2 regions of the Cyanobium sp. A1C-AMD genome follow, and region 1 is predicted to be linked to the other one. Evidence: predicted binding sites of a transcription regulator. Region 1 holds the regulator's gene; the other holds the start of a gene.
The links. The regulator HrcA, encoded in region 1, represses chaperone genes, less so after heat shock. The targets are predictions, from matches to a motif close to TTAGCACTCNNNNNNNNNGAGTGCTAA.
Positions count from the first base shown of each region.

Region 2: the regulator HrcA is predicted to act here: its motif matches at 4,830-4,856, upstream of groES (co-chaperone GroES).

Region 1 covers NZ_JAGQDB010000008.1:28,998-36,365, forward strand. Annotated here, with positions in the region: gene nuoH (NADH-quinone oxidoreductase subunit NuoH) at 1-1,054, opposite strand, end outside; gene KBY74_RS02745 (citrate synthase) at 1,079-2,233, opposite strand; gene KBY74_RS02750 (histidine phosphatase family protein) at 2,261-2,767, opposite strand; gene KBY74_RS02755 (DUF3352 domain-containing protein) at 2,773-4,404, opposite strand; gene KBY74_RS02760 (rhodanese-like domain-containing protein) at 4,435-4,791, shown strand; gene KBY74_RS02765 (heat-inducible transcriptional repressor HrcA) at 4,918-5,826, shown strand; gene KBY74_RS02770 (hypothetical protein) at 5,914-6,363, shown strand; gene trpB (tryptophan synthase subunit beta) at 6,380-7,368, opposite strand, start outside.
Region 2 covers NZ_JAGQDB010000001.1:66,350-73,717, reverse strand. Annotated here, with positions in the region: gene gpmI (2,3-bisphosphoglycerate-independent phosphoglycerate mutase) at 1-523, shown strand, start outside; gene secG (preprotein translocase subunit SecG) at 547-777, shown strand; gene msrB (peptide-methionine (R)-S-oxide reductase MsrB) at 791-1,273, shown strand; gene KBY74_RS00390 (ammonium transporter) at 1,270-2,541, opposite strand; gene groL (chaperonin GroEL) at 2,756-4,390, opposite strand; gene groES (co-chaperone GroES) at 4,442-4,753, opposite strand; gene atpD (F0F1 ATP synthase subunit beta) at 5,020-6,480, shown strand; gene atpC (ATP synthase F1 subunit epsilon) at 6,510-6,917, shown strand; gene KBY74_RS00365 (30S ribosomal protein PSRP-3) at 7,126-7,368, opposite strand, start outside.

The DNA of each region.
Region 1 (7,368 bases):
GAAACTTCCAGCCCAGATCGAGCAGCTGGTCGATGCGCACCCGTGGCGTGGTCCAGCGCAGCAGGATCGCCAGAAACACCAGCAGGTAGGCCTTGAGCACCGTCATGACGATGCCTACCGAGCCGGTGATCAGTTGCACCAAGGGTGCATCTATCGGCTGGTGCAGGCAGCTGGCCAGCCACTCCACGGGGATGGGGAAACCCCAGCCGCCTAGGTAAAGCACCGACACCAGCAGGGCCGAGAGCACCAGGTTGATGTAGCTGCCCAGATAGAAGAGGGCGAACTTCATGCCCGAATACTCGGTCTGGTAGCCAGCCACCAGCTCCTCTTCCGCCTCAGGAAGGTCAAAGGGCAGGCGCTCACATTCGGCTAGGGCGCAGATCCAGAAGATCACGAAGCCCACCGGCTGACGCCAGATGTTCCAGCTGAGGATGCCAGCGCCGGTCTGCTGGTTGACGATGTCAACGGTGCTGAGCGAGTTGCTCATCATCACCACGGCCAGCACAGCCAGGGCCAGGGGGATCTCGTAGCTGATCGACTGGGCCGCCGCCCGCAGACCGCCCAGCAGCGAATACTTGTTGTTGGAGGCGTAGCCGCTCATCAGCAGGCCAATCGGCTGGATGCTGCTCAGCGAGATCCAAAGGAAGATACCGATGCCGACGTTGCTGATCAGCAGGTGCTGGCCGAAGGGCACCACCAACCAGCTGAGGATCACCGGAATCAGCACCAGCACTGGGCCGAGGGTGAACAGCAGGCCGTCAGCCCGGGCCGGAATGATGTCTTCCTTGAAAACGAGCTTGAGGCCATCGGCCATCGGCTGGAGAACGCCGAGGGCGCCGGCATATTCAGGACCGATGCGCTGCTGCACCGCTGCTGAGATCTTGCGCTCAAGCCAGACGTTGACCAGCACGCCCACCACGGCCGCCACCAGCACCAGCACCATGGGCAGGGGCAGCCACAACAGGTGGGCGGCGGCAGGACTCAGGCCGAAGCCCTGCAGGGCCTGCTCAAAACTGGCCTCTAGATCCAGGCCCGGAGCCGTGGTGGTCAGCATGGCGGCAGCTTAGATGGGGTCAACTTAGCGGGCCCCCACGGGCTGCCAGTCACGGGAGGGCTGACCGGTATAGATCTGGGAGGGCCGGTAGATGCGATTAGCCCCCAGCTGCTCCTTCCAATGGGCCAGCCAGCCAGCCGTGCGGGCGATAGCAAAAATGGGCGTGAAGAGGTCTTCAGGGATACCGAGCTTGCGGTACACAAGGCCTGAATAAAAGTCGACGTTGGGGAAAATTCCCTTAGGCCCCAGGCGCTCGGCCGCGACCTCCTCCAGCTTGCGGGCTAGGTCGTACATCGGATCGTGACCGAACTGGTCAAAGAGCTGCTCCGCCAGACTTTGGAGAATCACAGCCCGGGGGTCCTTGACCTTGTATTCCCGGTGGCCAAAACCCATGATTTTTTGCTTGCCGGCAATCGCCCGATCCAGCCAGGGCGCCACCTGATCTGGGCTGCCGATCTGGCCGAGCATCTCCAGCACATCTTCATTGGCACCGCCGTGCAGGGGGCCCGCCAGGGTGCCAACCGCTGACGCCACCACGGCATAGGGGTCGGTGAGGGTGCTGGCCGTCACCCGGGCGCTGAAGGTGCTGGCGTTGAGGCTGTGCTCAGCGTGCAGGATCAGACAAGCGTCAAAGATGCGGGCCGCCAGCGGATCGGGCTCCCGCTCCGTGAGCATGTAAAGAAAATTGGCGGCGTAGGCCAGGTCGTCGCGGGGCTGGATCGGATCTTGACCCTTCCTGATCAGCTGGAAGGCCGCCACCATCGTGGGGATCTTGGCGATCAGCCGCACCACCGCCGAAACGATGTATTCGGGGTTGTCGAGGGCTCGACGGGAATAAAAAAGGCCCAGGGAGGCGGCGCTGCTCTGCAGCGCATCCATCGGATGCCCCCCGGAGGGGAAGCACTTCATCATGTCCCGAATGCGGAAGCTGACCCGGCGGTGCATCTGCACCTCCTGCTCAAACTCCTGCAGCTGCTCAGCGGTGGGTAGCTCGCCCCAGATCAGCAGGTAGGCCGTCTCCAGGAAGGAGCTGCAAGATGCCAGCTGTTCTACGGGGTAGCCGCGATAGGTGAGCACCCCCCGCTGGCCATCGATGTCGCAGATCGACGATTGGGTAGCCGGCACCCCCTCCAAACCCGGCCGAAATGGGGCTGGGGTCGCCGCTCCTGTAACTACCAAGCTTCCACCGCACTCAGTAAGGCGAACTTACGGCTGCCGCTGGCCATCCCGCCGTAGCCGCAGCAACCTTGGGCCAATTAGGGCCTCCAGGCTGGCGCCGGTTGGGCCCAGGCGCAGCAGCACGATGCCGGCCTTACGCACCGAAATCGAGCCCGCCGGCAACCCCAGCAGGCTCGAGGCCAGCTCGCCCAGGTCTGGCTCATGGCCCACCAGGCCAAGGCGCCGCCAAGGGCCCGCCTGCAGCAGCGGCCGCGGATCACCACCCGGCGCCAGGCGATCCTCCAACTCCAGCGCCGGCGCTAGACCAGCCGCCACGCCAATTTCAGCGGTCTGCAGCGCCCGCCGCAGGGGGCTGCTCAGCAGGCGATCACAGTGGAGCTGCAAGCGGCACAACTCCGCCGCCACGGCCGCAGTGCGCTGACGGCCTTCAGCCGTAAGAGCCCGCTCCTGATCAGGGCGATCAGGATGGCGATCTTCGGCAATGCCGTGGCGCCAGAGCAGCAGTTCGCGCTCAACTGGTTCAAGTTTTGCCATAGCCATCAACCGAATTCAAGGCGGGCCTTGAGGTGCAGGTTGGCGTCAGGCTGAGCTTCCCAGCCCAGGCTCAGGCTCTGCACGGCCGGGGCCAGGGGCTGGCCAGCCAGGGCCGACAAAAGCTGCCAGGTGCTCCAGCGCTGCAGCAAGGGCTGGGCCCGGCCCGCCGCCATAGCCCACTGCAGGGGAGCCTGGGGTAGATCGAGGCCGGCGAGCTGCTCCAGCCGCAGCCGGGGCGGCTTGCGGGAGTCACGCTGCTCCTGCAGCACCGCGAGGGTCTGACCCCACCAGGCCAGGCGGCCCTGGCTGGAGCGGGCGCCCTCCAGGCTGGCCTGCAGCTGGTTGGCATCGCCGCGGACGAATCGGCGTCCAGCCTGGCCAGCCTCCAGCCTGGTCCAGACCCGCAGATCGGGATCCCCTTCCACCGGCAGCGGCGCGGCGATCAATCCCTCGGCCGCCAGCACCCCTGCGAGGGCCTCCGGCTGCGGTTGGTCGGCGCCAGTGCCCAGCAGCCAGCCCTGACTTGCCTCACTGCGCAGCAGCGGGCCATCGGCGGCGGCAGTCACCAGGGCCGGGAATGATCCCGGCTCGGCCTGCAGGACTGCCGCCAGCAGGGGCTGCCAGTAGGCCGGCCAAGCGGCGGGGCGCTGCACCAGGGCCAAGCTCTCTGAAGGGCCCTGCAGGGCCGCTAAAAGAGCGGCTCCCGTGGAGTCAATTTCCCCAATGCCATCCGCAGAGGGAGCCGGCACTGCGGCATCTGCAGCGAACTGCAGAAGGGCATCCAGCTCCAAGGAGCGGTTATCGGGACGCAGGCTGGCCACCAGCTCCTGCACGACCCCAGGCGCCGTGAACTCATCCGGCAACCCCAACCAGGGCCCCAGGGTTTCTGGCCGGGCTGTTAACAGCAGCGCCCCCTGCTCAAGGCGTTGCACCGCCTGCTTAAAGCGGGGGCTGGCCGCTTGGTTGAGCTCATCAATCTGGGAGACGTCAAGGGCCTGCTCCAGCACCCCCCGACCCGACGCGATCAACACCAGGTCGTCGTCGATCAGCGCCGTAGCGATCGGCACCGGGGTGGTGCCCACCAGGGCACCACGGCCACTGATCAAACCCATGCCGCGGTAGCTGCTGATCTGCAAGTCGGTGCCAGCAAGACTGCGGGTCTGCCAGAAGCGCTGCAGAAAGCGGCGGGCACCGTCAGCGTCGCGACTGCGCAGGGCAAGCAACCAACCATCAGGCGCCTCCCCGGGCTCGGAAGCCAGTAGGGCAAAGCCAAGTTCGCGGCCCAACCAGGGGGCCAGCTCGCCGGGATAGTCGAGGCCGGCGGCGGCGAAAGCGCCATCCCTAAGGCCGGCGACCGCCTCAGCCGCCTGGCGCCGCTGGCGGGGGGGGGCCACCGCCCGGGCGTAGCCCACCGGCTGCTCGCCATCGCTGAGCAAATAAAGGCTGAGGGCGGCTTGGCGGGGCACAAAGCGGGCCGCCCGGGGCGACACCAGCTGCTGGTGCTGCAGCTGCAGGGGGGAGAGCTGCAGCACCAGCCACCAGCCACCCGCCGCCAGGCTCAGCAACAGCAATGCCACCGCCAGCACGACCGCCAAAAACGGGCGGGCCTTCATGCGCCCCACGCAGGATGGGTCCATCTTGACCCCAAGCCACCCCGTCTGCCCGCCATGGCACCTATCGAGACGACACCGCAGACAATCCGGGCCCGCGACCTGCAAGAGCGGCTGGAGCGGGGCGAGGCGATCCAGCTGGTGGACGTGCGCGAAGACACCGAACTGGAATTGGCCCGCCTGCCCCATGCCGTGGTGCATCTGCCCCTGGGCAGATCTAACGAGTGGATTGGCCAGCTCAACCAGCTGCTCGACCGCGACCGGCCCGTGGCCGTGCTGTGCCACGCCGGTGTGCGCAGCTGGCATCTGGGCTGCTGGCTGATGCAGGAACACGGCTTTACTGCCGTCTGGAACGTGCAAGGGGGCATCGACGCCTGGAGTGTGGAGGTGGATCCGGCCGTACCCCGCTACTGAGAACCGCTGGGCTGCGTACGATCGCCTCACTCCTGCGGCGCCCGCTTGCAGTCCGCCTCCCCCAGGCCCTTGCCCGCCAGGCAGCAGGAAGTACTGCAGCTCGCCGTGCGCCACTACGTCGACACGATGGAGCCGGTGGGCAGCCAGACCCTGGTGCGCCGTTTTGGCCTGCAGGCCAGCCCGGCGACGGTGCGCTCAGCCATGGGGGCCCTGGAGCAGCGTGGCCTGCTCACCCAGCCCCACCCCTCCGCTGGCCGAATCCCCAGCCAGCAGGGCTACCGCACCTACGTTGATCAGCTGCTGCCCGCGCCAGGCGCGGCCGCCCTACAGCTAGAGCGCGAACTCACCGGACTCAGCCTGCAGTGGGCAGCCCTCGACGATCTGCTCCTGCATCTGAGCCGGCGCCTGGCAGATCTCACGGGCCTGCTCAGCCTGATCACCAGGCCCCAACGCCAGCAGTCCCAGCTGCAGGCCCTCCGACTGGTGGCCAGTGGTGAACGCCTGCTGGTGTTCCTGGTGGAGGGGGGCTCCACAGCCAGCAGCCTCAACTTGCGGCTGCCCTGCCTTGCAGTAGCGGAACTGGCGTCCCTGGAGCGCTGGGTCGCGGCCCAGCTGGATGGCGGCAGCATCGACTGGGCGGCCCTGCCCTCCCACCTAACCAGCAGCGGCGCCGTGCTGCGCCAAGCGCTGGCTAGCCATGGGCAGTCGCGGCAGCTGGAGGGCGAAGGCGCTGTAGCCATGGGCCTCGCTGGCCTGCTTGCCCAGCCGGAATTCAGCCAGACCCTCAGCCTGCGCCCCTTAGTGGAGCTGGTGGAGGATGCGCCCCAACAGCTGCTACCCCAGCCGGGCATTTGGATCGGCGCCGAGCATCCCCACCGGGCCCTGCACCAGTGCGCCGTGGTGCAGGCCAACTACCGCAGCGGCGACGGCGGCGTGGGCCAGGTGGCCCTGGTGGGGCCGATGCGCATGGCCTACGCCACAGCCCGAGCTGCCGTGGGCTCGGTGGCCCAGGCACTGGAGAGGCTCTTGCGCTAGATCGGACCCTTAGCGATCAATTGCAATATCAAATATTTCACCAGTCGAAGCCGGTAAACTGATTCCAAGTATCAGCTCAACCAGTTAATGGACCACCAATCAGCAGGGGTGATCCTGAGAATTCTCAATCTGGTTGCCCTTGCCGATGGCGGGGTATCTCTTGAAGAGGAAAACCTCCTGGACTCTCTGAGTAAACAATATAAACTTCAGGCCAAAATTATTAATTGGGAAGCTCAATTATCTGATCCAGCCTGCATCGAGGAGCTGGCCGCCTTGATAAATCCAGAGCAACGGGAACTGGCCATGAAAACTGCCGTGATGGTGGCTTCCGCATCAAGGCATCAGCAGGATGATGAATTCATCTGCGAGCAAGAGCGCGAGATACTTGCTCGTCTTGCCACCGGCCTCGAGCTGAGCCCCGATCAGCTGCAAACGATTGAGAGCGAGGCAGCCCGAGAGCTCGAGGAGCACCCCAACCTGTGGCAGGTGCTATTTTCGCTCTTCTGCAATCGTTTCGACTTCCCGGTCTTGGGCTGAGGCCAGCAGGCTGGGATCAGCCCCCCATCTTGTCGCCGAGCTTCTCAGCCACGGTGTTGACGTCCTTGTCGCCGCGGCCCGAGAGGTTGAGGACCACCTCGGTGCCGGGGGCCAGAGTGGGGCATAGCTTCTCCAGCCAGGCGAAGGCGTGGGCCGTTTCCAGGGCCGGGATGATGCCCTCCAGCCGGCACAGAAGCTGCAGGGCGTCCAGCGCCTCGGTGTCGGTGACGGCGCCGTATTCGGCCCGGCCGATGGTTTTGAGGTAGCTGTGCTCAGGGCCCACGCCGGGGTAATCCAGGCCGGCGCTGATCGAGTGGGCCTCCTGCACCTGGCCCTCCTCGTCCTGCAGCAGCAGGCTCATGGCGCCGTGCAGCACCCCAACACGGCCCTCGGTGATGGTGGCTGCATGGCGGCCGGTGGCCACGCCATCGCCGGCGGCCTCTACCCCCACTAGGCGCACGGAAGTGTCCTGAACAAAGGGATGGAACAGGCCCATGGCGTTGGAGCCACCGCCCACGCAGGCCACCAGCACGTCGGGCAAGCGGCCAAAGGCCTCGTGGCACTGGCGCTTGGTTTCCTCGCCGATCACGGCGTGGAAATCGCGCACCAACATCGGGAAGGGGTGGGGACCAGCTACCGAGCCGAGGATGTAGTGGGTGCTCTCCACATTGGTGACCCAGTCGCGAATGGCTTCGCTAGTGGCGTCTTTAAGGGTGGCCGTGCCGGCGGTGACGGGACACACCGTTGCCCCCAGCAGCCGCATGCGGAACACATTGAGGGCTTGACGGCGCATGTCTTCCGCGCCCATGTAGACGACGCACTCCAAGCCGAAGCGGGCGCAAACGGTGGCCGTGGCCACGCCGTGCTGGCCAGCGCCGGTTTCGGCAATGATCCGCTTTTTGCCCATGCGCAGGGCCAGCAGCGCCTGCCCCAGGGCGTTGTTGATCTTGTGGGCGCCGGTGTGGTTGAGGTCTTCTCGCTTCAGCCAGATGCGGGGGCCGCCCT
Region 2 (7,368 bases), on a different contig from region 1:
GGTGGCTACCTACGACCTATCCCCGGAAATGTCCGCCGGCGAGCTCACTGAAAGCTGTATTGCCGCAATCAAAAAGGGCATTTACTCGTTGGTGGTAATCAATTACGCCAATCCGGACATGGTGGGGCACACCGGCAAAATGAAAGCCACCACTGAAGCAATCACCACTGTCGACACCTGTGTAGGAAAGCTGATGGAGGCCACCAACCGCATGGGAGGCACGCTGCTGATCACCGCAGACCACGGCAATGCCGAAGTGATGGAGGGTCCAGATGGTCGCCCCTGGACGGCTCACACCACAAACCCCGTGCCCGTGATTTTGGTGGAGGGCGAGAAACGCAAGCTGCCCGGCCACGGCACCAACGTGTCGCTGCGTGACCATGGCGGCTTAGCCGACATCGCCCCGACCCTGCTCGAGATCTTGCACCTGCCCAAGCCCGCAACCATGAGCGGTGAATCACTGATCCTGGCAACTGGGACCGCAGCCGCATCCAGTCCCATCCCCCAGACCCTGGGCGTTTAATCTGCCTCTATTCAAAGAGGCCCATGATCACTTCAGTTTTGTCATGGGTGTGGATTGGCAGTGGCGTTCTGCTGATCATCAGCGTGCTACTACATAGCCCCAAGGGCGATGGCATGGGCGGGCTGGCCGCTAGCGGCGGTTCGATGTTCACCAGTGCCCGTAGCGCCGAAGCCACCCTCAACCGCATCAGCTGGACCTTGCTAGCAATTTTTCTTGGCCTGGCCGTTGTGCTCAGCGCCGGCTGGCTCGGTTAGGTCTGTGACGCCAATGCCGCGACGCAATCTGCTGGTAGCCCTGGGATCAAGCCTGGGTGCCTTCTTCACTGGCGTCTCCCGCGCCGAAGCAGCTTCCAAGGCCCAAGATCCCGCCTGGCAGCTCAGCGAAGCCAGCTGGAAGAAACGTCTCAACCCTGCCGCTTATAACGTGCTCCGCCAGGAAGGCACCGAAAGGCCCTTCTCCAGCCCCTTGAATAGCGAAAAACGCCCAGGCACTTTCGTTTGTGCTGGCTGCGCCCTGCCCCTCTTTAGCTCCAAGGCCAAATACGAGAGCGGCACCGGCTGGCCCAGCTTCTGGCAACCGCTGCCCAACGGGATCGCCACCAAGGTGGACTTCAAGTTGATCGTGCCCCGCACCGAATACCACTGCCGGCGCTGCGGCGGCCATCAGGGCCACGTGTTTGACGACGGCCCTAAGCCCAGTGGCAAGCGCTACTGCAACAACGGCGCAGCCCTCAATTTCATCACCGGTTAACCGGTGTATTCGCCGTTGTAGGCCTCTTCGCCGTGAGCATTGATATCGAGGCCCTGCTGTTCCTGAATGTCGTTAACACGCAGGGGCATCACCAGGCGAATCAGTAGAAGAATCACATACGTGCCTACTCCAACAAAAAGAATTGTGAATCCTGCGGCCTTGAGCTGAATCCAGAGCTGACCTGGCTGACCGACTAGCAGTCCATCTGCGCCAGCGGGATTGAGGCTTTTCAACGTGAACACGCCAGTTAGCAGAGTGCCGAGCAACCCGGCCACGCCATGCACCGGCAGCACATCGAGGCTGTCATCGAGCCGCCAGCGGTTCTTGAGTTGCATGGCATAGCTGCAAACCAGTGCTGCCGCAAAGCCGATCAAAACGGCCGCCAGAGGGCTCACATAGCCAGCCGCTGGGGTGATCGCCACTAGGCCGGCCACGGCGCCGGTAGCCACACCCACGGCAGTGGGCTTGCCGCGCTGCCATGTTTCCAGCAGCATCCAGCCCAGGGCAGCTGCAGCGGCAGCGGTATTGGTGGTGAGGCAGGCAAGGGAGGCCAAATTGCCGGCCACCAGGCCGCTACCACCATTGAAGCCAAACCAGCCGAACCAGAGCAGGCCCGCCCCAAACAGGATGAAGGGCACGTTGTGGGGTGGGGCGGCATAGCCCACGCCCCCACTGCGACGCCGGCCTACCACCAGGGCAGCAACGGCGGCGGCCACGCCCGAGGCCAGTTCCACCACCAGGCCACCGGCGAAGTCGATGGCACCGAGGCCGGAGCTGCCCAGGAACCCACCTGGGCCCCACACCATGTGGGCCAGGGGTAGGTAGATGAAGGTGCTCCAGAGCAGCAGAAACACCATCCAGGCGCGGAAATGCATCCGCTCCACCACCGCACCGGAAATCAGCGCCGGAGTGATGATCGCAAAGGTGACCTGGAACAGGGCAACGGCACCGTGACTGAGTTGCCCATCCCCATAGGGAGCCGACCAATTGCTGAGCCCCGCCCACTGCAACCCGCCGATGAAAGGAGCTAGGGGACCGCTGCCGGGAGAGAAGGCCAGGCTGTAGCCGAACAACACCCAGAGCACACTCACCAGGGCCATGGCGGTGAAGCTCATCACCATGGTGTTAAGCACGTTGCGGCTGCGAACAAAGCCCGCATAAAAGAGGGCCAGAGCTGGCGTCATCATCAGCACCAGGGCGGCACTCACCAACACAAAACCATTGTTGGCACTGCGAAGGGCCAGATCGGTTGCAAACAGAAGCGGCACAGCTGAGCCAAAACCAGGCGCCACCCTGAAGACCAACGGATCAGCAGCCAGTAGCAACCGCTACCAAAAGAGCCTTTAAAGGTGGCAACCGATACAGCCGGGATGGATGGGCCCGCTTGGCTGAACGGAAACGAACAAAAAAAGGGCAGAAGGAAAACCCTTCTGCCCTCGCTGACGATGACGGAGAGGGGCCTCGAAGGCACCCATCTCGCTGTCAATAGTCGAAGTCGCCGCCGCCCATGCCGCCACCGGCGGGAGCAGCATCTTTCTTGTCTGGCATATCAGCCACGATGCACTCGGTGGTCAGCACCATGCCGGCGATGGAGGCGGCATTTTGCAGACCGGAGCGGGTCACCTTGGCGGGGTCGACGATACCGGCAGCCAGCATGTCGACGTACTCGCCGGTGGCGGCGTTGTAGCCCTCGTTGAAGGGCTTGTTGCGCACGTTCTCAGCCACGACAGCGCCATTGACGCCAGCGTTTTGAGCGATGCGCATCAAGGGTGCGGTCAGCGCGGAGGCCACGATGTGGGCGCCGATCAGCTCCTCGCCAGAGAGGTTGGCCGCAGCCCACTCCTCGAGGGCGGGGGCCAGGTGGGCCAAGGTGGTGCCACCACCAGGAACGATGCCTTCTTCAACAGCCGCCTTGGTGGCGTTGATGGCGTCTTCCAGGCGCAGCTTCTTGTCCTTCATCTCGGTCTCGGTGGCGGCACCCACCTTGACCACGGCCACACCGCCGCTCAGCTTGGCAAGACGCTCCTGCAGCTTCTCCTTGTCATAGGAGGAGTCGGTTTCGTCCATCTGCTTGCGGATCTGCTCGCAGCGCGCCTTGACGGCCACTTCGTTGCCTTCGGCCACGATGGTGGTGGTGTCCTTGTTGATGGTGATGCGGCGGGCGGTGCCCAGCATCTCCAATTTGGCGTTCTCAAGCTTGAGACCGGCGTCCTCGGTGATCAGCTGACCGTTGGTGAGAACGGCGATGTCCTCGAGCATGGCCTTGCGGCGATCACCGAAACCAGGGGCCTTGACTGCCGCCACGTTGAGCACGCCGCGCAGGCGGTTCACAACGAGGGTGGCTAGGGCTTCCTTCTCGATGTCCTCGGCAATGATCAGCAGGGGCTTGCCTGTACGGGCGATCTGCTCAAGCACGGGCACCAGGTCCTGCACCAAACCGATCTTCTTATCGGTGAGCAGGATGTAGGGCTCTTCGAGCACCGCTTCCATGCGCTCGGTGTCGGTGGCGAAATAGGGCGAGATGTAGCCCTTGTCGAAGCGCATGCCTTCGGTGACCTCCAGCTCGGTGGTCATCGATTTCCCTTCTTCCAGGGAGATCACACCTTCCTTACCGACCTTGTCCATCGCATCGGCGATCATGCGACCTACCTCTTCGTCGTTGCCGGCGGAGATGGTGCCCACTTGGGCGATGGCGCTGGAGTCGGAGATGGGCTTGGCGTGCTCCTTGATCTTGCCTACGAGGAAATCGGAAGCCTTATCGATGCCCTTTTTGAGGGTGATCGCATTGGCGCCTGCAGCCACGTTGCGCAAGCCTGCCTTGACCATGGCATGGGCCAAAACAGTGGCGGTGGTGGTGCCGTCGCCGGCGGCATCGTTGGTTTTGGAGGCGGCCTGACGGATCAGGGCAACACCGGTGTTCTCGATGTGGTCTTCGAGCTCAATTTCCTTGGCGATGGTGACGCCGTCGTTGATGATCTGGGGAGCACCAAACTTTTTCTCCAGGACCACGTTGCGGCCCTTGGGTCCAAGGGTGACAGCAACGGCCTCAGCCAGAATGTCGATACCTCTTTCGAGAGCTCTGCGAGCGTTCTCGTTGTAAATAATGCGCTTAGCCATGGAAGGCGATGTCCTTATGGGGTTAGTTCGGATTCAGTAATCGGCCAGTCGTCAGTTGACGATGGCGAGGATGTCCTTCTCGGAAAGCAACACAAACTCGTCGCTGCCGAGCTTGATGTCGGTGCCGGCGTACTTGCTGTAGAGCACCTTGTCGCCAACGCTGACCTCAGGAGCCTGGCGGCTGCCGTCGTCGTTGCGCTTGCCTGGGCCGATCTGCACCACCTCGCCCACCTGGGGCTTTTCCTTAGCGGTGTCAGGCAGAAGGATGCCGCCGGCGGTTTTCTCCTCCGATTCGGACACCTTGATAAAAATGCGATCTCCGAGGGGCTTAACCGTGGAGACGCTGAGAGAAACAGCAGCCATGGATGGATTGCGGGAGCAATGACATGACGCCTGAGACGCCACAGAACAGTGAACTTGAGTGGGCCTGAGGGGCGATTTAGCACTCGAGCTCTACGAGTGCCAACTTATGCCCAATCAAGTTCCAGTGCCCAGGCCCAGACCGTGCGGGTGACCGAACCACCAGGGCGAACAGTTGCTGAACAGGGTTCACCGCCTGTCGCGGTGGTAAGGTTGCGCCGCTTCAGGCGGGCTGATTCCCCCTGCGCTTCCCCAAGATTTCCTTACCTATGGCAGCTGCTACCGCCACCGGCACCAAAGGCACCGTCCGGCAGGTGATTGGCCCGGTTTTAGACGTTGAATTCCCGGCCGGCAAGCTGCCCAAGATTTACAACGCGCTTCGGATTGAAGCCAAAAATTCGGCCGGCCAGCTAGTCGCCCTAACTGCTGAAGTCCAACAGTTGCTGGGCGATCACCGAGTCCGTGCTGTGGCCATGAGCACCACCGACGGCTTGGTCCGTGGCATGGAGGCAGTTGATACTGGCGCCCCAATTTGCGTACCCGTGGGCGAAGCCACCCTCGGTCGCATCTTCAACGTGCTCGGCGAGCCCGTGGATGAGCAGGGTCCAGTAACCACCAGCGTGACCGCTTCGATCCACCGCGCCGCCCCCAGCCTCACTGAGCTGGAGACCAAGCCCAAGGTTTTTGAGACCGGCATCAAGGTGATCGACCTGCTGGCTCCTTACCGCCAAGGGGGCAAGGTTGGCCTGTTCGGCGGTGCCGGCGTTGGCAAGACCGTGCTGATCCAAGAGCTAATCAACAACATCGCCAAGGAGCACGGCGGCGTTTCCGTGTTCGCTGGCGTTGGCGAGCGCACCCGCGAAGGCAACGACCTTTACGAGGAATTCAAGGAATCGGGTGTGATCAACCCCGACGACCTTTCCAAGTCGAAGGTGGCGCTCTGCTATGGCCAGATGAACGAGCCCCCTGGTGCCCGCATGCGCGTGGGTCTCTCGGCACTCACCATGGCTGAGCACTTCCGCGATACGAACAAGCAAGACGTCTTGCTGTTCGTCGACAACATCTTCCGTTTCGTGCAGGCCGGTTCAGAGGTATCGGCCCTGCTCGGCCGCATGCCTTCAGCTGTGGGCTATCAGCCCACCCTCGGCACCGACGTGGGCATGCTGCAAGAGCGCATCACCTCCACCCTGGAAGGCTCGATCACTTCGATCCAGGCCGTCTACGTACCTGCAGACGACCTGACCGACCCGGCACCTGCCACCACCTTTGCCCACCTAGACGCCACCACCGTGCTGAGCCGCGGCCTGGCTTCCAAGGGCATCTACCCGGCTGTGGATCCTCTGGATTCCACCAGCACCATGCTTCAGCCAGCGGTGGTAGGTGATGAGCACTACCGCACTGCACGCTCCGTGCAAAGCACCCTGCAGCGCTACAAAGAGCTCCAAGACATCATTGCGATTCTTGGTCTCGACGAACTCTCCGAGGACGACCGCCGCACGGTTGACCGGGCCCGCAAGATCGAGAAGTTTCTCTCCCAGCCATTCTTCGTGGCCGAGATCTTCACCGGTCAAAAGGGTGAGTACGTCAAGCTGGACGACACGATCAAGGGCTTCAACATGATTCTGGCCGGCGAGCTTGACGACCTACCTGAAGCTGCCTTCTACCTAGTGGGCAACATCGACCAGGTGAGGGCCAAGGCCGCCAAGATTCTTGCCGAAGCCAAGGGTTGATTCCTGCTTTTCCCTGAGGACCCCTACCCATGAGTCTCACCCTCCGCGTTCTGGCCCCTGATCAGAGCGTTTTTGATGGAACCGCCGAAGAGGTAATCCTGCCAAGCACTACTGGGCAGGTAGGTATCCTTCCTGGCCACGTCACCATGCTGGCAGCACTGGATACAGGCGTAATGCGTCTGCGCTCCGGCGGCGCTTGGTCAACGATCGCCCTAATGGGTGGTTTCGCTGAAGTGGAGGCCGACGAGGTCACCGTTTTGGTGAATGCCGCTGAGCTCGGCAGCTCAATTAATGCTGCATCCGCAGAGGCTGCCTTTGAGGCTGCCCAATCGGCAGCAGCTGCATTCGAGGGCAAGCCAGCTAGCCCAGACAAGGTCAAAGCCCAGCAAGCACTGGCTGCGTCTCGCGCCCGATTCCAAGCAAGCAAAGCCATCTAGATTTCCAAACATTCTAGATTTTCAAAGAATCTAAGTATTCAAAGATTTTGATTCCGGAAGTCAACCCGTACCCAGGGTTGACTTCCGGAATTTTTATGGTTATGTCGTTAATGAGCAAAAAAGATGCACAAAAAAGCACTCCTCGCGGAGCGCTGGTAGATATAAATTTTTATCCGGGCAAAAACTAAGCTTCAGAATTCAGCGACGATCAGGCGGTACCGCAGAAAGTGACATCAGGAAACTTGAGTTTGGCGTCGTCCAGGCTCTTGCCTTTTCCTTCTTCCTGCCAGTAGTTGATCACCTCGGTAGCCTTGTTGAGCACCTCAACGCGCTCGTTATCGGTGATCCAGCTCTTGCCTTCGAGCTCGGTCTTGAGGGTTTCCCAGGCATCTTCCCGGGGCCAGAAGAAGTAAGAAGTAAGAGGGCTCGGACCACCGCCAACAATCTGATC